3 regions of the Leptolyngbya sp. O-77 genome follow, and region 1 is predicted to be linked to each of the others. Evidence: riboswitches for the same ligand, from Rfam matches in the RefSeq annotation. Region 1 holds a riboswitch; each other region holds the start of a gene.
The links. Region 1 has a riboswitch for cobalamin ahead of O77CONTIG1_RS14610 (FAD-binding oxidoreductase). Riboswitches for the same ligand answer to the same signal wherever they lie in the genome.
Positions count from the first base shown of each region.

Region 1 (7,394 bases):
TCAAGCCTTTCAAGTCTCTAAAAAGATTCAGGTTCGCTGTTTGACCTCCAGCTACTTTGCCCTCAAGTCCTGTCCTCAAACTTGATATTTATGCTGCGCTCTCTCTCGTCTCTCTGGAATCGTCAGCCTGCGGAGGGCGGTCGTCTGCCTCGCGGTTCAAACCTTGCCCTGTTTCTCGCCTGTTCTCTGGTGGGGCTAGTGGCGATCGCCGGATGCCGCATTCCCTCGGAAACGGCGCAGGCGCAGCAGACCCAGCCAGGGCAACCAGGCGGCCCCAGCGGCGGGCGACCGGGCGGCGGGCCGGGTGGGCCGGGGCAAGGCGGCCCGGCTTCGGTGGAAACGGCGATCGCCCGAACTGGCTCTTTGCAGGAAGCGCCTACCTACACAGGCACAACGCAACCCGTGCGGCAGGCATCGCTGCGATCGCAGGCAGAGGGACGGCTCCTGGAATTGGGTGTAGACGTGGGCGACTCGGTGCGAGAGGGCGAGGTGGTGGGACGGCTGGATAGTCGGCTGCTGTCGGCAGCGGTCAACCAGGATCGAGCCGAGCTAGCGGCACTGGAGTCGCAGGTTGCCCAGGCGCAGGCAGAGGTGAGCGATGCCCGCGCTCAGGCGGCTCAGGCCGAGGTAGAGTTGCAACAGGCCCGGCTAGATAGCGATCGCCTGCAAAAGTTGGCCGCCGAGGGAGCCATTTCCCAGCAGCAAGCAGACCAGGCGAAAACCGCCGCCCTCTCCGCTGAGCAGGTGTTCCGCTCGGCTCAGGAGCGCATCCGCACCCGCGAACGGGCGGTCGTCGCTGCCCAGCGCCGCGTCCAGGCCCAGCAGGCCACCGTCGCCGAAACCCGCGAACGCCAGACCTTCAGCCTGCTGACCGCGCCCCTCACGGGCATTGTCCTGGAACGACTGACAGAACCAGGCAACCTGGTGCAACCGGGCAACGAAGTTCTGAAAGTGGGCGACTTCAGTGCCCTCAAGGTGGCCGTGCAGGTCTCAGAACTTGACCTGGGGCAACTCCAGGTCGGCCAGGCTGTTGAAGTCCGGCTGGATGCCTTTCCCGACGAAACCTTTGTGGGGCGCGTCAGCCGCATTTCGCCCGCCGCCGACCCCAGTTCTCGACTCGTCCCCGTTGAGGTCGTCATTCCCAACTCCGGCAGCCGCCGACTGGGGAGCGGTCTGCTGGCGCGGGTGCAGTTTCAGACGGGGCAAGCTGGCCGCGTGGTGATTCCCGAAGAAGCACTAGAAGCAGGCGGCGAAGGCAACGACTCGGTGCTGTTTGTGGTGCAAGGCGAGGGTGCAGAAGCCAGAGCCGTTGCTCGACCCGTGCAGGTGGGCGATCGCGCGAACGGTCGCATCGAAATCCTCTCCGGCCTCCAGCCTGGTGAATCCTTTGTCCTCCGCAGCAGCCGCCCCCTAGAAGACGGACAAACCGTTCGGCTGAGCATTCTGTCTGAAGGTTGAAGGGAGGGACGGAAAAAACGAAGAACGAAAAACGAAGAACGAAGAACGGAACTTCTTCTCTCTTCGTTCTTCTGTCTTCGTTCTTCTGTCTTCGTTCTTCTCTCTTCGTTCTTCTCTCTTCGTTCTTCTCTCTTCGTTCTTCTCTCTTCGTTCTTCTCTCTTCCCTCACTCCACCCCCCCTACACTCTCCCCCTCCCCCCCTCTCTATACCCATGACCTCCCTCAGCACCCTCTCCATCCGCCGCCACATCGGCACGCTCATGCTTACCCTGACGGCCATCGTCCTGGGAGTTTTCTTCTTGGTGCGGCTGCCGGTGGATTTGCTGCCGTCCATTACCTATCCGCGCATTGGGGTGCGGGTGGATGCGCCGGGGGTTGCGCCAGAAGTGGCGGTGGACGAGATTACGCGACCGCTAGAGCAGGCATTTTCGGCCACCGATGGCGTGCAGCAAATCTATTCCCAAACGCGGGAGGGGCAGGTCAGCGTAGACCTTTACTTTCGTCCTGGGGGCAATATCGATCGCGCCTTAAACGACGCAACGGCTTCCTTCAATCGTGCCCGCAGCCGATTGCCCAACACGATTCAAGAGCCGCGAATTTTTAAGTTCGACCCGTCCCAGCTTCCGGTGTATGAGTTTGCGCTGACATCCGATTCGCTCCAGTCGGTTGATCTGCGCGTGTTTGCCGACGAAGAACTGGCGCGGGAACTGTCGGTGGTGCCGGGGGTGGCCAGTGTGGATGTGTCGGGCGGCGTGCGCGAAGAGGTGCAGGTGAATGTAGACATCAATCGTCTGCAAGCGCTGGGCGTAGGCTTGACCGATCTGCTCAATACCCTGCGGGGGCGCAATCAGGACGTGTCGGGTGGGCGCTTGCGAGGCGGGGAAGCAGAAGTGCTGATCCGCACCGTCGGACGGTTCCAGTCGGCAGAGGAACTGCGGAATCTGTCGCTGCCCGTAAACGGGGCCAGCAGCGCGTCTGGCGGCGAGGTATCGACCAGCAGTTTTCCAGAAGCGCGGCGCGTCTACCTGCGAGATGTGGCGCAGGTGGTGGATGGCACTGAGGAACAGCGGATTTTTGTGACGTTGAACGGCGACCCGGCGGTCAAGGTTAGCATTCAAAAGCAGCCCGATGCCAATACAGTGTCGGTGGTAGAAGGGGTGAAGCAGCGGCTAGCAGAATTGGAGCAAGCGGGACTCTTCCCAACGGGCATGGCGGTTCGCACCACGCTGGACGAGTCGCGGTTTATTCGCAACTCGATTTCCAACGTGGCCATGTCGGGACTAATCGGGGCGCTGCTGGCGGCGATCGCCGTCCTCCTGTTTCTAGGCTCACTCCGCCAAACCCTGATCATCGTATTCGCCATTCCCCTGGCTACGCTGATTGCAATTTTGCTCATGGGCACTTTTGGGCTGACGCTGAACGTGTTTAGCCTGGGCGGTCTGGCGCTGGGCGTGGGCATTGTGGTAGACAACTCCATCGTGATGCTGGAGAGCATCGTGCAGGGCGTAGAGGCCGCCAAGCGTCGCCGCGCCGTAAACAGCATTGAGACTGCTGAATACTCCACGACCGAGGATGTGGAAATACCAGATGAATCGAACAGCGGCGGGAATGATTACGGTTACAGCAATGGACATAGCAACGGTCACGATTCCGGCAATGGACACGGCAATGGCAATGGCAACGGCAATGGCAACGGGAATGGAAGCGGAAATAGCAACGGGAATGGGAATGGCAACGGGATTTATGCCAGCCGTGGACACGACTATGACCCCAGCAGCGATGCTGACAATGTGACCCGTGGACGCACAGGCAAACAAGTCAGCGCGACGGCATTTCTCCTGCGCCAGGCGGAACTGGCCAGCCAGCAGCTAGAGTCGGCGCTGGTCGCGTCTACAACCACCAACCTGGTGTCTGTGTTGCCCTTTTTGCTGATTGGCGGTTTCTTTTCGTTGTTGTTTAGCCAGTTGATTCTGACCATTAGCTTTGCGGTGGCAGCTTCGCTGATCGTGGCGCTGACGGTGGTGCCCATGCTGACCTCGCGGCTGCTGGCGGTGCGCTGGTCGAGTCGGGTGGGCGATTCGGCTCCGCTGCGGGCGTTTCGAGCGCGGCTGGCAGATGCGACCCATACCTATGTGCGGGGGCTATCGTGGGTGCTGCGGCATCGGCTGGTGGTGATTGGGCTGGCGATCGCCCTGTTTGGCGGTACGAGCTTCTGGATGGCGGGCCAACTTCCGCAGGAGATTTTGCCCCGCATCAACACGGGCCAGGCCCGGCTCAACGCCCAGTTTGCCCCCGGCACCTCCCTAGCAGACAACCGCCGGGTGATGGAACTGGCCGACCAGATTTTGCTACAACAGCCCGAAGTGGAGTATCTCTTTTCCACCGCAGGCGGGTCGCTGTTTGGCACAAACACCAACGCCAACCCCCTGCGCGGCTCCAGCACCATTACCCTGAGGCCGGGAACCAATGTGGCTGAGTTTACTGAGCGGATGACCGCCGAACTGAATCGGCTGAACCTGGTGGGAACGCGCCTGCGGCTGAGTCCAGAATCGGTGCGGGGGTTGATTGTGAACAACTCGCCCGTGCGCGGGGCCGATGTAGATATCCTGCTCCAGGGGAGTGACACCCGTTCTCTGGAACAGGCGGGACGCGAAGTGCTGGCAGCCTTGGATTCGCAGGCCCGGCAGGCCCGCTATCGCCCCGATGCAGATCAGGCGCAGCCCGAAATCCAGGTGCGCCCAGACTGGGAGCGAGCTTCGCAGTTGGGCCTCTCCACCGAAGATATTGGCGACACGATTCAAACCGCCATTACGGGATCAGTGCCCACGCAACTCCAGCGGGGCGATCGCCTGGTAGATATCCGCGTGCAGCTTGCCGACAATGCCATCCAGCGCCCAGCCCAGCTTGCCCAACTGCCCGTCTTTACGAGCGGTGGTCAGCTTGTGCGGCTGGCCGACGTGGCGCGGATCGAGGCTGGCGAAGCGCCTGGAGAAATTCAGCGGATCAACCAGCGGCAAATTGTCCAAATCGTAGGCAACCTGGTGGATGGCGCAAACCTCAGCGATGCGATCGCCGAGTCAGACGCAATCCTGGCGAGCCTGACGCTGCCCGAAGGCGTGAGCCGCCTGCCCAGCGCCAGTGCCCAAAGCGCCCAGGAAGTCCGCTCGTCCCTAATTCTGCTGGGGGGGCTGGCCGCCTTCTTGGTGTTTGTGGTGATGGCGGTGCAATACAACTCGCTGGTTGATCCGCTGGTGATCATGCTGACGGTTCCCCTGGCGCTGGCGGGGGGCATTTTCGGCCTGTTCCTAACCCAGACGGCGATCGGCGCGACGGTGATCGTGGGCGCTGTGCTGCTGGTGGGCATTGTGGTCAACAACGCCATCATTCTGGTAGAACTGGCGAATCAAATCCGCGAAGAGCAAGGGTTAGACCACCGCAGCGCCATGCTGCAAGCCGCGCCGCAGCGCCTCCAGCCCATCCTGATGACCACCATTACCACCGTGCTGGGGATGTTTCCGCTGGCGCTGGGCATTGGCGAAGGGTCAGAATTCCTGCGGCCGCTGGGCATTGTCGTGTTTTCGGGTCTGTCGCTGGCGACGCTGCTGACGCTGTTTATCATCCCCAGCTTCTACACGCTGCTGCATGAAGTGCCCTGGGCCAAAGGCGCAAAGCTGGGCGCAAAGCGGCTGCGGCAACTCAGCGGCTCGACTCGCAAGCAGCCGCTGACCAAGTGAACGGAGGTTAGGGGTCAGGAGTCAGGGGTTAGGGGTCAGGCTTCGTGCCCCGAAGCAGCCGGATTCGAGCTACAATTTCGGGACGAATTTGGGTTGCCTGGGGGATCAGTCCAGGTAGCAGAATTGGGGAATCTATGGGGCGATCGCCCCTCGGTTTTGCCAACTCTGTGGGGAAAGTCCGGTGCAAATCCGGCGCTGTGCCGCAACTGTGAATGAGGGGTTTGAGCCTTGCCGGAGCGCATTAGGCAAAACCCGCCTCAAAGTCAGAATGCCCGCCCGATGTTGTCCATTGCGATGCCCGCGATGCACGGGTCGAGGTGAGAATGCACAATTTAGAACGGCGACAGCCTCTTTTGTCGGAGGTTGGTGCGCCTGGGGTTCGTTCGGCGATCGCCCCTGCACCGATTGCTTATCCGGCGATGGATTGCGTGGCTACGGTTTTGTGTCATCGATCGCCCTCACGCCCACAATTCAGGCGATTCGCTGCAGCTTGATCAGCAGATTTTCGGTTTTGGCCTGGGCAGTCAGTGTGGCCCCGATTTCAGCGAGACGGCAAGCAGTTCAGCAAGATTTACTCCATCGCGTCGTCGCCCTCGCGCTGCCCAGAAGTCGAACTGTGCGTGTCGCGGGTGGGCTGGAGTTCCGCCTATTTACAAGATTTACCCGTTGGCGGGGCGATCGCCCTGCGCGGCCCCTACGGCTTGATGACGCTAGCGCAAGTTCCCGATCGGCCGCGCCTGTATATTGCCCGAGGGTTCGGGCATTGCCCCGCTAAAAGCCAGATCGACTGGCTCTACGAGGAGAACTTTGACCAACCCGTGTGGCTGGTGCAGGCGAATCCAGAAACGCCGGACTGTTTGCCCTACGAGGCGTATTGGCAAGCGCTCTCGCAGCAGTGGGCAGCGTTCTGCTATTTACCCACGCGGCCGGCTCAGATCTGCCAAACGTTGACCCAGTTGGGCATTGACTGGACTGGGGTGGATGTAGACATTTGCGCGGTGGGCGATCGCCCAGCCCAGCTTCAGGATATAGCGGTGCTGCTGGGGGCTAAACTAGACCAGGTACGCTCAGAATCGTTTTACGCCTTTTAACCGCACTGCTTAGCCGCCTGCATTTTCCCATGACGACTCCGCCCGGTGACCCGCCCGCCTCAGACGCTTCGCTGCCCAATGCCAGCGAACCCAGCCCAACGGTCACTTCCCCAAGCTCACCCGAAACACTGGTGGGCGATCGCGCAAACCTGCAAACTCAGCGCAGCGCTGGCTTTTGGAAAACCCAGCGAGAGAATGGGCTGGTTTTGGCGATCGCCCTGGCGCTGGCGCTCGTGATTCGGCTATTTGTAGCGGAGCCGAGGTATATCCCATCGGACTCGATGGTGCCGACGCTGCAAGTGGGCGATCGCCTGGTGGTGGAAAAAGTGTCCTATCGGCTGCATCCGCCAGAACAGGGCGACATTGTGGTGTTTGACCCGCCCGCCCAGCTTCAGCAGTTGGGCTACACCACCGACCAAGCATTCATCAAGCGCGTCATTGCTCAGCCAGGACAAACCGTGCAGGTTCACTTGGGCAAGGTCTGGATCGACGGAGAACCCCTGACGGAACCCTACATTGCAGAGCCACCGGGCTACGAAATGCGTCCTGTGACGGTGCCACCCGGCCATGTCTTCGTCATGGGCGACAACCGCAACAACAGCAACGACTCCCACGTTTGGGGGTTTTTGCCTGTTGAAAACATCATCGGCCGCGCCGTGTTCCGCTTTTATCCGATTGCCCGCTTTGGCAAGCTAGAAACTGCTTTTCCAAAAGCAGACACATTAGAGACAGCAACAAGCGAGACATCAACAAGCGAAGCCCCAGCCAGTTAGTTGCAGATGCTATCCCTGCCATATCTGCCTTGCTGGAGTGCTTCGCTTATTTCATTCACCTGAATCGCGTCACGTAGCTCTAGATAACGCCAACCCCTTTGCTGCGGTTGTCTCCATCTTCAGTTAGCTTGCCATCTTCGTCGGTGTCGTTGATCTCGGCAAGTTCCGCCGCGCGGGCCGCTTCCTCTGCCTCTTCCTTGGCTTTCAAATCACCCGGCACTTCGTAATACATTTCCGGTTCGACCGCAAAGTTATTGATCAAACCTTCGTTATCTACGGTGTAGCCGCCTGCGGTGTCGATGTCGCCTTCTGCGGTAGGCGTTTGCTTGTAGGCATCG
Region 1 is NZ_AP017367.1:3,430,274-3,437,667, forward strand. Features, by position in the region: gene O77CONTIG1_RS14600 (efflux RND transporter periplasmic adaptor subunit) at 91-1,458, shown strand; gene O77CONTIG1_RS23615 (efflux RND transporter permease subunit) at 1,671-5,192, shown strand; cobalamin riboswitch at 5,313-5,487, shown strand; gene O77CONTIG1_RS14610 (FAD-binding oxidoreductase) at 5,720-6,283, shown strand; gene lepB (signal peptidase I) at 6,313-7,056, shown strand; gene O77CONTIG1_RS14620 (hypothetical protein) at 7,136-7,394, opposite strand, start outside.

Region 2 (7,394 bases), 650 kb from region 1:
CTTTGAGATTGCCCTCGCCGTAGACGATCTGGAAACCTACGCCAACACGGGCGAAGTGCGCGGCGGGCTAAAGCTCTATTCGCGGTTTTTGGGCGAAACGGGCATGGCAGAGCTGCGCCAGTTTCTCCAGCGGCGGTTTGAGGTCGATCCGGTCGTGATTTCGCAACTGCTCTATTCCTCGCTGGGCGAAGAGACGCTGCGGCGGCTGGGTGCGGTCGTGCGGACTGACACGCGGCAAAATGGCTTTTCCGCTATTCGCGCAGCGGCAATTTTGGCAGCCAATCAGCCAGATGGGTTATCGATCATTGGCTGGCTGAGGCAGTATCCGTCCTACAGCATCCGTCTGAATGCACGCCAGTTGCTAGAGCTGCGGCAGCAGTTTTCTACCCAGATTGACTATCGGGATGCCGTTGTGCGGGCAATTAACGAAGCCGCCGCCGCAGAAGCGCTCCAGTCGCCGCTGCCTACAACAGTGGGCTTGCCCGACCCCGGACAGCCGGGCCCTTATGGCGTGGATTCGCGCACGCTGGAATTTAGCCGCGATCGCCAAACGCTCCTGGGCGATCGCGTGCCCCGTCCGTTTCGCGTGCTGCTGCGGCTGCCCAGAGGGTTGGCTCAGCCCGCACCCGTCGTCGTCATTTCCCACGGGCTGGGGTCTACGCCCGAAGCCTTCGCTTACCTGGGCGATCACTTCGCCTCGCACGGGTTTGTTGCCATTTTGCCGCAGCACATCGGCAGCGACGAAAGCCGCCGCACCAGCGCCCTGGCGGGCGTGCTGACTAGCCCCGTCACCCCGGTCGAATTTGTCGATCGCCCGCTGGATATCACCTACGTTCTGGATACCCTGGGCGAACTGGCAGATGCCGACCCAGAGCTGACCGGGCGCATGAACTTGCAGCGAGTCGCCGTGCTGGGGCATTCCTTTGGCGGCTATACGGCGCTGGCGCTGGCGGGTGCCAGTTTGAACACGGGCGATCTGTTCCAACAAGAATGCGCCCGACCCCAGGCGCGGCTGGATGTGTCGCTGGTGCTGCAATGTGCGGCCAGCCGTCTGCCGCCCTATACCTATACGCTGCGCGACCCGCGAGTGCAGGCGGCGATCGCCGTCAGCCCGCTGACCAATCCCGTCTTTGGCCCGCAAGGATTAGGGCAAATCCAGGTGCCCGTGATGCTGATGAGCGGCAGCAATGATTTCATCGCTTCTGCTGTGCCACAACAGATCCACCCGTTTCTCTGGCTCACCACGCCCAAAAAATATCTGGCGGTGATGGTGCCCAGCAGCCACACCTTTGCCGATAACACGCCCTCTTCGAGCAGCACGCTAGACACCGTGAGCCTGCTGCTGTCGGGGCCGTCGCCGCGCCTGGGGCAAGAGTATGTGCGCGAGTTGAGTCTGGCTTTTTTGCAGACCCATTTGAACAACCAGCCCGCCTATGAAGCCTTCCTCACGGCGGCCTACGCAGCGTCGATCAGCGAGGAGCCACTGGACTTGCGACTGGTGCGATCGCTCTCCGCAGAGCAGCTAGAGCAAGCCTTTGGCGGGCCGCCACCGATTCCCTTTGTGCCAGAGGTGACCGCGCAACTACCGGGCGATCGCCCAGGCTCAGTGCTGGAGGCGATCGCTCAGTCGGGCGTGCTGCGGGCGGCAGTGCAGCCCAACTCCCCGCCCTTTGGTGTGGTTAACAGCACCGGAGAACTGTCGGGCTATTGCGTGGACTTGCTCAACGGCCTAACGCAGCAGCTCCAGGCGCAGCTCGGTCGTCCCATTCGCCTCGACCTCAGCACCGCTGACGTGACCAAGCGCTTTGAGCTAGTGCAAACAGGTGCCGTGCAAATCGAGTGCGGGCCAAACACGCTGCGCTCGGATGTCGAAGGCGTGCTGTTTTCTGCCCCGTTTTTCCTGACGGGCGTGCAGCTTTTGACCGACACCAACACCGCCAGCCAGTTCAATCCTTCGGGCACGCTGGCAGGGGCCCGCATTGGCGTATTGCGCGACACCGTGACCGAGCAAGTGATCCGGCAGCGATATCCAGCGGCGCAAATTGTGGCGCTGAGAGGGGCAGGGGCACGGACGGTAGGCTTTCAGGCGCTCCGGAGTGGGGCGATCGACCTGTTTGCAGGCGATGGCGTGCTGCTGCTGGGCGAGGCGCTGCAAAGCAGCAGTTCTCTGAGCGAGGCAGGATATACGCTGCTGCCGCCGGAGCCGCTGTCTTGCGACCCTTACGCTATGCTGCTGTCCGCCACCGATTCTGCCTGGCGCAACACGGTGAATACGTTCCTCACCAGCCAGCCCGCTCGGCAAGTGGGCGATCGCTGGTTTACACAGGATTTGCGGCCTTATCTGTTCCTCACGCTCGATCGCTGCGTCGCAGAGTAGCACGACGGGTTACAGTATGGCTGGCTATTCAGACACCTTTTCGAGATACTGGCTTTCCAGCAAAAACGCGCCACGCCCAAACCGAACGCCCCAATAGCCACCGGGGCGGCGATCTAGCACGATGCCTTCTTCGCCCACTTTGATCAGGTCGGGTGGACGCAGCATGGGCATGGGTTCCGCGGTTTTGAGGTAGGCAGGCAGCGCGATCGCCCGCACGCGATCGCCCACCTGAAACCCCTTTTCGTCAGCTCTATCCAGTTCTGCCATTGCTTCACCCTCGTTCAGGGAACTTGCCAGATTTTTTCATGATACTGGCTCGGTTCCGCATAGGGATCAATCATTTCGCCATGATGATGCCCATGCGTATGGCTGTGGGGATGCCCGTGGGCGTGGCTGGGTTCATGGTCATGCGTGTGATCCTGCGGATGGCTGTGTCTATGTGGATGATTTTGAGCATGATTTTGAGCATGATTTTGGGTATGTTCATGCGCGTGTCCGTGATTGTGCCCATGATCGTGCCCGTGTGCGTGTGCATGTCCATGATCGTGCCCGTGTGCGTGTGCATGTCCATGATCGTGCCCGTGTGTGTGTGCGTGGTCATGCCCGTGGACTGCGCCATTGCCCACAGCCACCAGACGAAACTTGCACATTTCGCAATTCATCTGCACCTGCCCAAGCTGCGTTTCGATTTCGCGATCGCGCAATACAGAAAACAGCGTCCTGTGCAGCCCCATCTCTGGCAGGCAGACCATTGAAATGTCGGGAAACTGGGACTGCTGTTGGGCTGTGATCGTGGCAATTTTCTTAACCAGCACGCCCGTAAACAAAAAGTAGGGCAGCACGATAATCCGCCTGGGCTGATACAGGCGGGCGCGACGGAAGCCCTCTTCTAGCCGGGGATGGGTGATGCCGATAAAGCAGGTTTCGACGGTGCGATAGCCGCTGCCTTCCCAGAGAATTCGCGCCATTTTATAGACATCGCCGTTGGCATCGGGATCGCTGGCCCCGCGCCCCACAAACAGCAGCACCGTGTCTTCCCGCGCAATGCCCTGGGGATTCCACTGCGGCTGGTCGAGTTCTGCAAGGCGCGATCGCCACAAATCCAAAATTCCTGGCGTAATGCCAAAATGCCGCCCATAGTGAAACGTGACCTGGGGATAGCGCTGGCGGGCGCGATCCAGTTCATTAGTAACATCAAACTTGTTGTGCCGCGCCGCAAACAGCAGCACGGGCAGCACTGACAAGTCGGTATAGCCCCTAGCAACGCACTCGTCTACGCCCTGCTGAATCGATGGCTCCGTCAGTTCCAAAAAACACGGCACTACCGGACGTGAGGTATCCAGTGCCTGATACGCCGCCGCAAAATCTAGCAAGCCCTGGCGACCGTCCGCATCGCGGCTGCCGTGGCCGACCAGCAGCACTGGGCGCTGCATCGGTAGCGGAGGAAGATCAAGTTGGGGCGAATTGCCGAGGGCGATCGCCCGCTGCTCCGGCTCTAGCGGATACATCAGCGGATATGCCGATGCCTCAGCCGTCTTAGAAATAGCTGATGCTGCGGAATTTGAAGAAACAGGGTCAACTGATAGAGTCATAAGAATCAAAACTCCATTCCCGTGCAACGCGGGAGCTAGAGTGAAAAAGCAGCAGGCTGGCGTTCTGGCTGAGGAGTTTTGTGGGTCTTCAAAGTCTTTCAAACAGTCTTTCAAGTCGGCCCAAACTCTCATCACAGCTGCGGCACAGCGCCGGACTCTCACCGGACTTTCCCACCCTGCGGCTGTTCACATGTGCCTAGCCATCTTACCCCAGGCGGGGAATCGTGGAATGGGGGAGAGGGGGATTGGGATGTGTCCCAGGTCGGGAATGAGGGGATAATAAGAGGATCGCGGGATCGCGTCCTTCCCCGGATTGCGTTTTCAATTACGTTTTTTTCAATGCGTTTTCAATTGCGTTTTCCCAATGTCCTTTCGCAAGCGCATCGCCTTTTACCTCGAAGATATCGACACGCCTACGGGAAAGGCGCTCAACCTGCTGATTACCGGGCTGGTGCTGCTGTCGGTGGCGATTTTTGTGGCGCAGACCTATCCGCTGTCGGAGGAGTGGCGGACGGTTTTGGGGGCGCTGGATCTAGCACTGCTGCTGCTGTTTTCGCTGGAATATTTGCTGCGGCTATGGTGTGCAGAAGATCGGCTCAAGTTTGTCTTCAGTCTCTTTGGGCTGATTGATTTGATGGCAATTTTGCCATTTTTCTTGGGCGCAGTGGATATTCGATTTATCCGCATTTTCCGCTGGTTTCGGATTTTGCGGCTGGCGCGATTTTTTGAAGGGCGGACGGTGTTTGGCTATGTTACGACGGAAGACAGCGCCATTTTTGCCCGCATTTTGTTCACGCTGTTTTCAATCGTGTTTGTCTATTCTGGGCTGATCTATCAGGTCGAACATCCGGTCAACTCGGAGCAATTCAACACGTTTTTTGACGCGATTTATTTCTCGATTTCGACCATTTCAACGGCGGGCTTGGGGGATGTGGTGCCGATTACCGATGGCGGGCGATCGCTCACCATTTTGATGCTGTTGACCGGAATTTTGTTCATTCCCTGGCAGTTGGGCGATCTGATCAAGCAGTTGGTTAAAACGGGCACCCGTGTCGCTGTGCAATGCCTGAATTGCGACCTGTCGGTGCATGACCAGGATGCCCTGTTTTGCAAAAACTGCGGGACGCGGCTGCCTGCGACGCCAGAGATTTTTTTGGGTGAGAGTGATACAAATCCAACTCAAGTGGAGAACGTGATCAAGTAGACTAGGGTGCAGTTTTATTTCTGGTTTTCCAGAGCGCTCTGGGCTTGCACTCGTCAGCGGGCCCAGGGGTGCGCTAGTTCTATCGTGAGGAGCAAACAGCAATGCAGCAGCGAGGGGTCACAGTTTGGTTTACCGGGCTGAGCGGCGCGGGCAAGACGACGATCCGTATGGCGGTGGAAAAGGAATTGCGCGATCGCGGCTTGGCGGTGGAAGTGCTAGACGGCGACATCGTGCGCCAGCATCTCACCAAAGGATTGGGCTTTAGCAAGGAAGACCGAGACGAAAACATCCGCCGCATTGGCTTTGTGGCGCATCTGCTCAGCCGCAATGGCGTAATTGTGCTGGTGTCGGCGATTTCGCCCTATCGGAACGTGCGCGACGAAATGCGCGATCGCATCGGAGATTTTGTGGAAGTATACGTCAATGCACCGCTCAGCGTGTGCGAAGAGCGCGACGTGAAGGGCCTCTACAAAAAAGCGCGGGCGGGCGAAATCAAGCAGTTCACGGGCATCGACGACCCCTACGAAGCGCCGCTAAATCCTGAAGTAGAATGCCGCACTGACCAGGAAACCCTAGAAGAGAGCGCCGCCAAGGTGCTGAATTTCCTGAAGCAGCAGGGCTACCTGTCTGGACAACCCGCCGCCTCGCTCAAAAAATCGTAAGCGTCTGGGCTGCTTGAATCAGTCCTGGCACGGCCGCTGCGTTCCATCCCACCTCGGCGCGGCGGCCCGTCAGCACGATCATCCGCAGACTGTAGGACTGGGGAAACCCTTCGACCTCTAGCCAGAGGCGATCGCTCTCCAGTTCACAGGCAATGCGCTCCTCTTCCATTAGTTCTGCCCCCATCTGGCTCATGGTTTCCGCCAGTTGCCCCGCCAGCCGACAAAAATCCTCCAGTTCCGCTGCGGTTAGCTCCAGCGCCCAATCGTCGCCGCCGACGAGTCCAGCAAATTCGGGCGCGTCTTCGTCCCAGCCGATTTGCCAGCCGGGGCCGCGTTTGAGGGTGCGAGGCATGGGGAGTGATAGCGACTGTGGATTTTGGATTGGCGATTTTGGATTTTGGATTGGCAATTGAATGGCAGTCAAGAATCTGCGGGGCTTCTCAAACCTTCGTTCGTCGCTCCGCTTGTTCCGCCATTCGGATCGGCTCAACCACCAAAATATTCGTGCCGTCGAGCCGCCCCAGCACGCGCACGGGCGTATTGACCGGGAGATGAAGCTGCTGCCAGGGCAAATCCAGGCACGCTTTCCAGCGAGTTCCCTCGTGCATGACCCAGCCCGTATAGCCGGGATAAATGGCTTCTTTCACAACGCCCTGGTCGCTGACGGGGCCCACGCCCAGTACGTCGGTGATGGGCAAAACCTCTTCTGGCAGCCAGGTGAGCGGGGCAGGCGTTGCCTCAATACCAGGAGCAGGCTTGGCTTCGGCGGAACTGGGGTCAGTGGTGGGGGCGCTATATTCGGGGCTGGTGCGCTCTGGCGCGGTCGGCATGGTTGGCGCGGTCGGCGCGGTCGGCGCGGTCGGCGCGGTCGGCGCAGGTGGCATAGGTGGCATAGGTGGTACAGTCGGCGCGGTCGCAGTCGGCACCGCAGGCGTGGGAACCGCTGCTGGCTGGGGCGCGGGGGCAGGGAATGGAACAGCAGGCGGCGTGGGTTGGTCGGGCTGGGCTGCGGGTTGGCTCAGGTTTGGCATGGCGGTGGTTGATGGCGGTAGAGCATCCAAATGGGTAGAACTCGGAGTTCTCCATTCAGAATTCCCAGGAGTGGAATCCGGAATAGAAGCATCCCATAAAGTTTCCTCTGGGGAAATCTGTCGAGGATGGGAGAAAGCCTCGGCAAGGGGGAGAAGATAGGTTTCGGGTGGGGCCACGGCGAGGGGCGATCGCCCCTCAGGAGACGCTTGTACAGGTTCTCGGAATGGATGCTCCTGATCTCCATGTCGCCCCTCTTGCGCCAGATTATGCCGGGAGGCCAGGCTGGTCAGCGTGGATTTGGCAGGGTTCCCAAACTGCTGCCCTAACGAGGCGGCTTGCAGCGCCATCCCTTTCTCGCCTAGCAGATCTGCCCAACTTGGCGGCATCTCGGCTCGATTTTGAAAAATCACAGGCAGCCAACTGGCGCAGGGAAAATCGCGCTCCAGTTCTGCTAGACGCTGGCGGGCCTCTCGCACTGACAGATACAGCGGAGTGCCGCGAGAAAAGGCGCTGAGGAAGTATTTCAG
Region 2 is NZ_AP017367.1:4,083,325-4,090,718, reverse strand. Features, by position in the region: gene O77CONTIG1_RS17350 (alpha/beta fold hydrolase) at 1-2,377, shown strand, start outside; gene sipA (regulatory protein SipA) at 2,402-2,644, opposite strand; gene O77CONTIG1_RS17340 (sirohydrochlorin chelatase) at 2,659-3,969, opposite strand; cobalamin riboswitch at 4,006-4,184, opposite strand; gene O77CONTIG1_RS17335 (ion transporter) at 4,334-5,173, shown strand; gene cysC (adenylyl-sulfate kinase) at 5,275-5,835, shown strand; gene O77CONTIG1_RS17325 (DUF1818 family protein) at 5,822-6,187, opposite strand; gene O77CONTIG1_RS17320 (CHAT domain-containing protein) at 6,276-7,394, opposite strand, start outside.
Region 2: it holds a riboswitch for cobalamin, as region 1 does, so the genes downstream of both, O77CONTIG1_RS17340 (sirohydrochlorin chelatase) here and O77CONTIG1_RS14610 (FAD-binding oxidoreductase) in region 1, are expected to answer to the same signal.

Region 3 (7,394 bases), 2.0 Mb from region 1:
GTCGAGCTAGACGACCTGACGGGTGGACTGCACAGCAACATGCCGCTGCATATTGCGCCGCTCTCGGAAGCCAAACTGCCCAAGTCTTGCTATCTAGTGGTCGATCGCACGTCGGATTTGGTGACTCGGCCGCTCAAGGACTTTGCGGGGCTGGGGCTGATTCCCCACGACCAGGAAGAGGAGCGCACCCTGCCTGTGTTTGATAATCATCGGGTGGCCAAGCGCTATGTGCGGCGGATGCAGCGCGTGGTCAAGATTCCCGATGGTCAGGTGTTTTTGAAGGCCAGTCCCCATTTGCAGGCGAAAGGCATCACGCGCCTGCTGATCGATGGGCGGGTATATTCACTCTAGGCTTCTGCCTAGCCGGGGGGATGTCTGGGCGATCGCCCGGTGTTCTGCGACTTAGCGAAAGCTATTCGTCCTCAAACGGATCGCCCTCGTCTAGGCTGCGGGCACTGGAAGCGCGATCGCCCGGTAGTACCAGCGCCGCGCCCAGCATCCCTGCGGACGCGCTAAACCCCAGCAGCAGCCCGATGGGAATCGGCACCGTCCTGCCAGTTAAAAAGCGAAGTTCGACAGGGGTCGCGTTTTGCACCGACAGCAGGGCGATCGCACTCACCCATAGCGCCACAATGGAGGAAACCAGGATGTTTAGCATGGCGGCAGGCTAACAAAAGAAACAAAAGACTAGAGAACCGAAGAGCTGGCAATCCAAAATCCAAAATCGGCCTCGTGCTACGTCAAAATTAGACCTTAGGTTAGTAGTCAGTGCTTTAGCGCTGAAGCGCTAACTACAAGCTTTTGTAAGACTGGATAAGGAAGAAGATACAGAAGGTAGTCAGTGCTTTAGCGCTGAAGCGCTAACTACAAGCCAAGACATAACCCTAAAACTAAACCGTGACACTGCACTAGGGTGAGGCCGACGTGCAAGATTCGTTGAGGCAGATGACCAGCACCGACTGAATCGTAGCGTCTTCTCGAAACTGCTTTGTTTCGTTATATTCCGAGGTAGTCGAGGGATAAATGCCCGCTGTTTCGCTGCTGCCATTGCCCGTGCCAAAGGACAGGTTGGTGGCGGGATGCTGGGCAAACCGGACGTATTCCCGCGATTCGTTTTGCGTGTTGTAAGACAGCGTGGCATCGCCGTAAATCTGCTCTGCCTGGGCGATCGCCGTGCCAGGGCCAACGCCGCGATCGGTGCGGTAGCTGGGGTTATCGGTCAGCACACCCTGCACCACGTCATTATCCCCAAAGCTCTCCCCCGCCAGATACAGCACATAAAACTGTGGCTTGCCGTTCTGGGACACGGCGATCGCGTCGAAATCGACAATAAAGGGCGATCGCACTTCAAACGTAGCGTCGGGCAGCGCTTGCTTTAGTTCGCCCAGCGTCATACCCAGTTTTGCCGGGCCAATGCCCTCGGCAGAAATCACAAATAGCGACGGATCGGTTGTTTCTGGAGCAGAAGCCGTCGGGCTGGGCGCAGGAGGAGAAGGCGCAGGCGACCCTGGGCTAGCCGTTGGCGACGCGCTAGGAGAGGACGAAGGCGGCTGGGCATCGTTGCATCCAACCAGCCCCACCAGTCCGCCCAGCAGCAGGCTCCCCAGCAACAGTTGCGTTGTGGATTGTTTCATCAACCGACCCATTGCTTTCTCCTTCTGAATCCCACGCCAACTCCGTGACGACCTCAGCATAGCGCTTGTGCCAGAGCGTCGGCTCCCGGTTGTGGCAGAAGACGCAATCACCGGACACAGATTGCTACACCTGTTTTAGCAGGTTGTCCTGATTTTGCCCTGACTTTGCCTGATCTGGCGGTACGGGCTATCTGGGCAAATTGAAGGCGGCAACCGGATTCAACCATCGCGTGATGGTGCGCTTGAGCTGAATGAAATCTCGGTTTAGCCCTTGCTGCATAAACTGTCCGAGGGCATCCAGCGGCGTAAAGGTTGGGCCGGGCTGCCATTTCAAATCTTGACCCATCGGCGTTAGGTGGTTGCCGCCCAGCGTGTGCAGCGTGGTCATGTCTGGAAAACGGCGGTTGAGAACCTCCGAGAGCGATCGCGTCTGGTCGATATCATCCATCGCAAAGCGAATCAGCAGATTGCGCCGCACCTGATAATGCCGCTCGATCAGCGTGTAGGTTTCGGCGGGCGATGGCGTGAATTCCACATTCAGCAGCGGCGCAAACTGCGGCGGAATCTGGGAGAAAAACTGGGTCGAAAACTGCGACACCTGATCCAGAAAAGGAATCGATCGCCGCGCTGGATAATTATTAAACGACAGGAAAATATTGCCCGCTCGCTCTTGCGACGAGCGGCTGCCGATCAGCAGATGCAGCTTGCAGCCCATGCTGTGGCCCACGCCATAGAGCGGCACATAGCTGCGACGAAACACGCGCTCTAGCAAATATTCCTCAGCCCGGAGGAATGACCGCAATACTTGGCGGGCGATCGCCTCATGGTCAAACGTGTTGATAAAGGGCGTGGCAACAACGGCATAGCCCTGCTCTGCTAGGTGCTCTAGCAGCGAGCGATAGGTGACCTGCGGAGCCGCCGCCACAAACGCCCCGCCCAAAAAATGAATCATCGCTGTCGGGCTTTCTGGCACCACCAGCCAATTTCCGCCCAGTTCTCGCCATTCCATAGGTAAAGAAGGGTGAAGCCACTTCTCATGGTAGACGATGCGGCGGGGAGGTGATGGGGTGTTGGAGTGTTGGAGTGTTGGAGCGCTGTTGGTATTGATGACGGAATGAGGGTGTGCTGCTCATCTCCTCATCCCATCATCTCCTCATCCCCGTTACCCCATCACCCCGCCCAACTCAGATCGCCTGTAGCAAAAACACCAGCCCCACGCCTGCGATCGCCAGTCCGGGTAGAGCCAGCGTTTTGGCGCGTTCGGTGGTGCGGCGCAGCAGGCGATCGCCCAGCCACCACACTCCAAAGGCGATCGCCGCCTGAATCAGCGTGAAACCTAGTAGATAGGCGGTCAGGGGCGACGGCGTTGCCCCGACAATGGATTCACCGTAGGCATAGCCGTGGAATAAGCCTGCCAAAATTCCAAAGGCGATCGCCCCGCCCAGTGGCAGCGTCTTCCGCAGCCCCAGCAGCAGCCCGATGATCAGCACCGACCCCGCGATGGCAATTTCAACGGCGGGCAAATCGACTAGATTCAGGTGCAGGGTCGTGCCGCCCAGCGCTGCCAGCAAAAAGCTAAGGGGAAACAGCAGTCCCCAGCCCTGCTTTGCCGCCAGTAGCCCAATCGCCACCACAAACGCAAAGTGATCCAGTCCAATCACAGGATGGGCCAAGCCAGACAAAAACCCTTCTAAAAAGGTTTTGGGCGTTTCGCCCCCGGTTGCATGGTGGGCCAGGGCTGGTTCTGCACAGAGGGCCATCCCTGCCAGCAAGAGTAGTGCGCCGCTGCGCCAGCCTGCGCTAGTTCTGGCTGCCGAGACCATTTGCTGATTGTGCCATCTGGGCGATTTTGGGAATTTTTGGGTTTTGGTGATGCTTGCCTTCATGTCTGTACCTCGCAGAGTTTAGATTGGCAAAATTTGCGAAATAGCGCATCGGCGGGCATCCTGACTGGTCGGGCGGGGTGTCTTGCCCAACTTCACAGTTGCGGGACAGCGGCAGACTTGCACTGCACTTTCCCCAATTGGCGCGATCGCCAATCTCCAAAGGCTGTTCCCCTTTGAGAGCCGATGAGCGACTGGAATCATAGCACCGTTTGCAGGAGCAAACGCGCAGAGTCACAAATGTTCAAGGAACTGGGCGCTTGCAGCCATCCAAAATCGCGAATCCAAAAATCGCGAATCCAAAAATTACTAATCCAAAATCGCCAATCTAACACCAATCCAAAATCTCAAATTCAGTCGGCAACCGAAACGATTGCCCCCTGTTGGGTCATCGACTGGGAGAGCGCTTCGAGAACCGCTACCAACTCGACACCAACTTCGCCCGACGACAGGCTGGAGGGGCGATCGCCCCGCACACAGTCCAGAAAATGTTCGCAGGCGCGGCGCAGGGGTTCTTCGCGGGAAAGGGCGATCGCCTGTCGTGCTTGATCCGTTGGGAAAAAGGTTCCGTTTTGCTGTGCCAGCGTCCCTGCTTGCAGCACCAGCGAATCGGTCGCCATTTCGTCAAAAATCAGTGAGGCGCGATCGCCCACCACACTCAGCCGCCGCTGTCGCTCAGGATTGAGCCAGCAAACCTGGATCGTTGCCTGAAAGCCGCTGGGATACATCAGCCGCGCCCACACCAGATCAGCCAGCCCAGTGGATGTGACATTGGTCGCGGTATTGTCTAGGGTTGCAGCATCGTCCAATGCGATCGCCCTGGCTGGCGACATTCCCGACGTGGGCTGCAACCAGACCGTGCCCCAGGCCTGCACCTGCGCCGGACGCTCCCCCAGCCAGTAGTTAAAAATTGCGATGTCGTGGATCGCCAGATCCCACAGCACATCGACATCCGAGCGCACTGGGCCGAGGTGCGTCCGGCTGCTGCTGCCATAGCGCAACTGCCCAAGCTGCCCTTGCTGAACGAGCGATCGCCCTGCTTGCACAGCTGGGTGAAACAAATAGGTGTGATCTACCACTAGCCGTCGCCCCTGCTCCGCTGCCAGTTGGCACAGTTCCCGCCCCTCGGCGGCGCAGAGCGTCAGCGGCTTTTCTACGAATCCGTGTAGCTCCCGATTTAGCGCAGTTCGTAGGAGTGCTGCATGGGTGCTGGCGGGTGTGGCGATCGCCACGGCATCAACACCTTCTAGGTCGAGCGCCGCTGCCCAATCTGTCGAGGCGACCACGGCGGGCGTGCGATGCTCTAACCCAAACTTAGCCACTGCAATGTGCAGACGAGTGGCATTGGGATCGGCGATCGCCACCACGCGCACCCCCGGCAGCGCCAAAAAATTTCGCAGCAAGTGCATTCCCCATCGCCCCAGCCCTAAAATCACAATGCCGACCAACGATGAATCTTGCGCTACGCCCATGCTGCTCTCGTTAGTTCTGATTTTCGCAACTGGCTCAGGCACTAGCCTGCCGGTCTCTTTTCCGCCCATTTGGCCCCTACTTCGCCAATTTAGCCCCTCACTTTGCAAACTTGCAGCCCCACACCCGTCTTGTGCCAATGTTGCGGAGCGATAACCCTGACCAACCCACTTTTTTCGGCTTTGAGCCACAATAGGGAAGTCGGGATGAGCCGACGGGCTGTATCCTAATGAAGTCTATTGCTGAGTTGACAAGAGTAGGTGCTATGAGCCGCCGTCGTCAAACCCCCTGGCTGCATCGTCAGTCTCGCAAGATTATCGGAGCGATCGCCCTGCTGGGTGCGCTAAACACTGCCTACCTCACCGCAACTCGGCTGTTTGGTGGAGAGGCGGCCTGCCCCACCAGCGGCTGCCAGCAGGTGCTTTCCAGTCCCTATGCCACGCTGTTTGGGCTTCCCCTGGCGCTGTTTGGGCTGCTGGCCTACCTGGGTATGGCTGCGTTTGCCTTTGCGCCGCTGCTGGTCAATGCTGACCAAAACAAAACCCTGCGACACAGCCTGGATAACATGACCTGGCTGCTGCTGTTTGCAGGTTCAACGGCCATGCTGGTGTTCAGCGGCTACCTGATGTACATCATGTTTTCCGAGTTTGTAGCGCCCTACGGTGCAGCGGGCATCTGCGTCTATTGCATCGCGTCGGCGCTGTTTGCGCTAGCCATGTTTGTGCTGACGCTGCTTGGGCGGGCGTGGGAAGACGTGGGCCAGCTTATTTTTACCGGAATTTTGGTTGGTGTAGTGGTGCTGGTGGGGTCCCTCGCCTGGCACAACATTATTAGAGCGCCAGCCAGTGAAGTGGTGGATGGCCCTTCGGTTCCGCCTGTAACCACCGTTTCGGGGCCAGCAGAGGTCGAACTCGCCCGCCACCTGAAGCGCATTGGCGCGAAGATGTTTGGCGCTTACTGGTGCCCACATTGCCACGATCAGAAGCAACTCTTTGGTCAGCCTGCCGCGGCTGAGATTCCTTATATCGAATGTGCGCCAGACGGAGCGAATTCCCAGACTGCCTTGTGCCGCGCTACGCCGCAGGTCACAGGCTACCCCACCTGGGAAATCAACGGCCAGTTTTATTCTGGCACCCAAACGCTAGAGCAACTGGCGCAGGCCTCTGGCTATCAAGGCCCGACCAATTTCCAGAATTTGCGGTAATGCCCATCAATAGGGTGAAGAGTTGAGTGCAAGGAGCTGTCTGGCTTTAGTCTGCTGGGCAGCCTTTTATTGTGAGGAGTTGTTTGACAGCAACACGCAACGACTAATATCTATTGTGATATCTATTGAATCCATAGCGCGGTTTGCGAGAATTGAGGTGAAGCAAGCGGCCCAGATTTTTAATCTCCAAATCCTAGCCCTTTGCCCCGCCAGCGAGACAGCAGTTTTTCTAGTTCAATCCAAACAAAGAGCAGCAGGCTGAATCCGAGACAAATCAGCAGTTCCAGGGGACTGAGGATTTGGGTGCCAAAGAAGTTTCGCAGCGGCTCAATGTAGATTAGCGCTAGTTGCAGCAGGCTGGTAAAGACGACGGAGGTGAGGACGTAGGGATTGGAGAAGGGGTTGAGTTCTAGGGTTAGGCGGGTGTTGGATCGAATAGCCAGGGCATGACCCATCTGGGCCAGGCACAGGGTGGTGAAGACCATTGTCTTCCAGCGATTGGGGTCGCCGGGAGTGGTTTGGGCGAGGTGATAGCCGACGACCATTTGGGCGATCGCAATGATCGACAGCACTACGCCGATGCGGATCATATAGGTGCCCAGCCCTCGTGCAAAGATGCTCTCTTTGGGATCGTGGGGTGGGCGACTCATGACGTTGGGTTCCGCAGGTTCTACTGCCAGCGCCAGCGCAGGCAGCCCGTCGGTGACCAGGTTCATCCAGAGGATTTGCAACGGCGTGAGGGGCACGCCGCCAAAGGCAAACAGCGGTGATGCGGCGATGGTAATCACTTCGCCGATATTGGACCCCAGGATGTATTTGATAAAGCGGCGAATGTTGGTGTAGACGACCCGCCCCTCTTCGACTGCCGAGACGATGGTGGCAAAGTTGTCGTCTAGCAGCACCATGTCGCTGGCTTCTTTGCTGACATCGGTGCCCGTGATGCCCATCGCAATGCCGATATCGGCCCGCTTCAGCGCGGGGGCATCGTTCACGCCATCGCCTGTCATGGCGACGATGTGGTGGCGGCGCTGGAGCGCCTGCACGATTTTCAGCTTGTGTTCTGGGGCGACACGGGCATAGACGCTGACCCGCTCGACATGGGTTTCCAGTTCCTCTGGGGTGCAGTGTTCTAGGTCTGGCCCGGTTAGCACTTCGTCGCCGGGCTGGGCAATGCCCAGGTCTTCGGCGATCGCCCGTGCAGTA
Region 3 is NZ_AP017367.1:5,441,820-5,449,213, reverse strand. Features, by position in the region: gene O77CONTIG1_RS22965 (hypothetical protein) at 1-351, shown strand, start outside; gene O77CONTIG1_RS22960 (hypothetical protein) at 413-658, opposite strand; gene O77CONTIG1_RS22955 (hypothetical protein) at 909-1,634, opposite strand; gene O77CONTIG1_RS22950 (DUF1350 family protein) at 1,822-2,643, opposite strand; gene O77CONTIG1_RS22945 (HupE/UreJ family protein) at 2,819-3,457, opposite strand; cobalamin riboswitch at 3,553-3,689, opposite strand; gene O77CONTIG1_RS22940 (Gfo/Idh/MocA family protein) at 3,871-4,989, opposite strand; gene O77CONTIG1_RS22935 (vitamin K epoxide reductase family protein) at 5,253-6,191, shown strand; gene O77CONTIG1_RS22930 (cation-translocating P-type ATPase) at 6,371-7,394, opposite strand, start outside.
Region 3: it holds a riboswitch for cobalamin, as region 1 does, so the genes downstream of both, O77CONTIG1_RS22945 (HupE/UreJ family protein) here and O77CONTIG1_RS14610 (FAD-binding oxidoreductase) in region 1, are expected to answer to the same signal.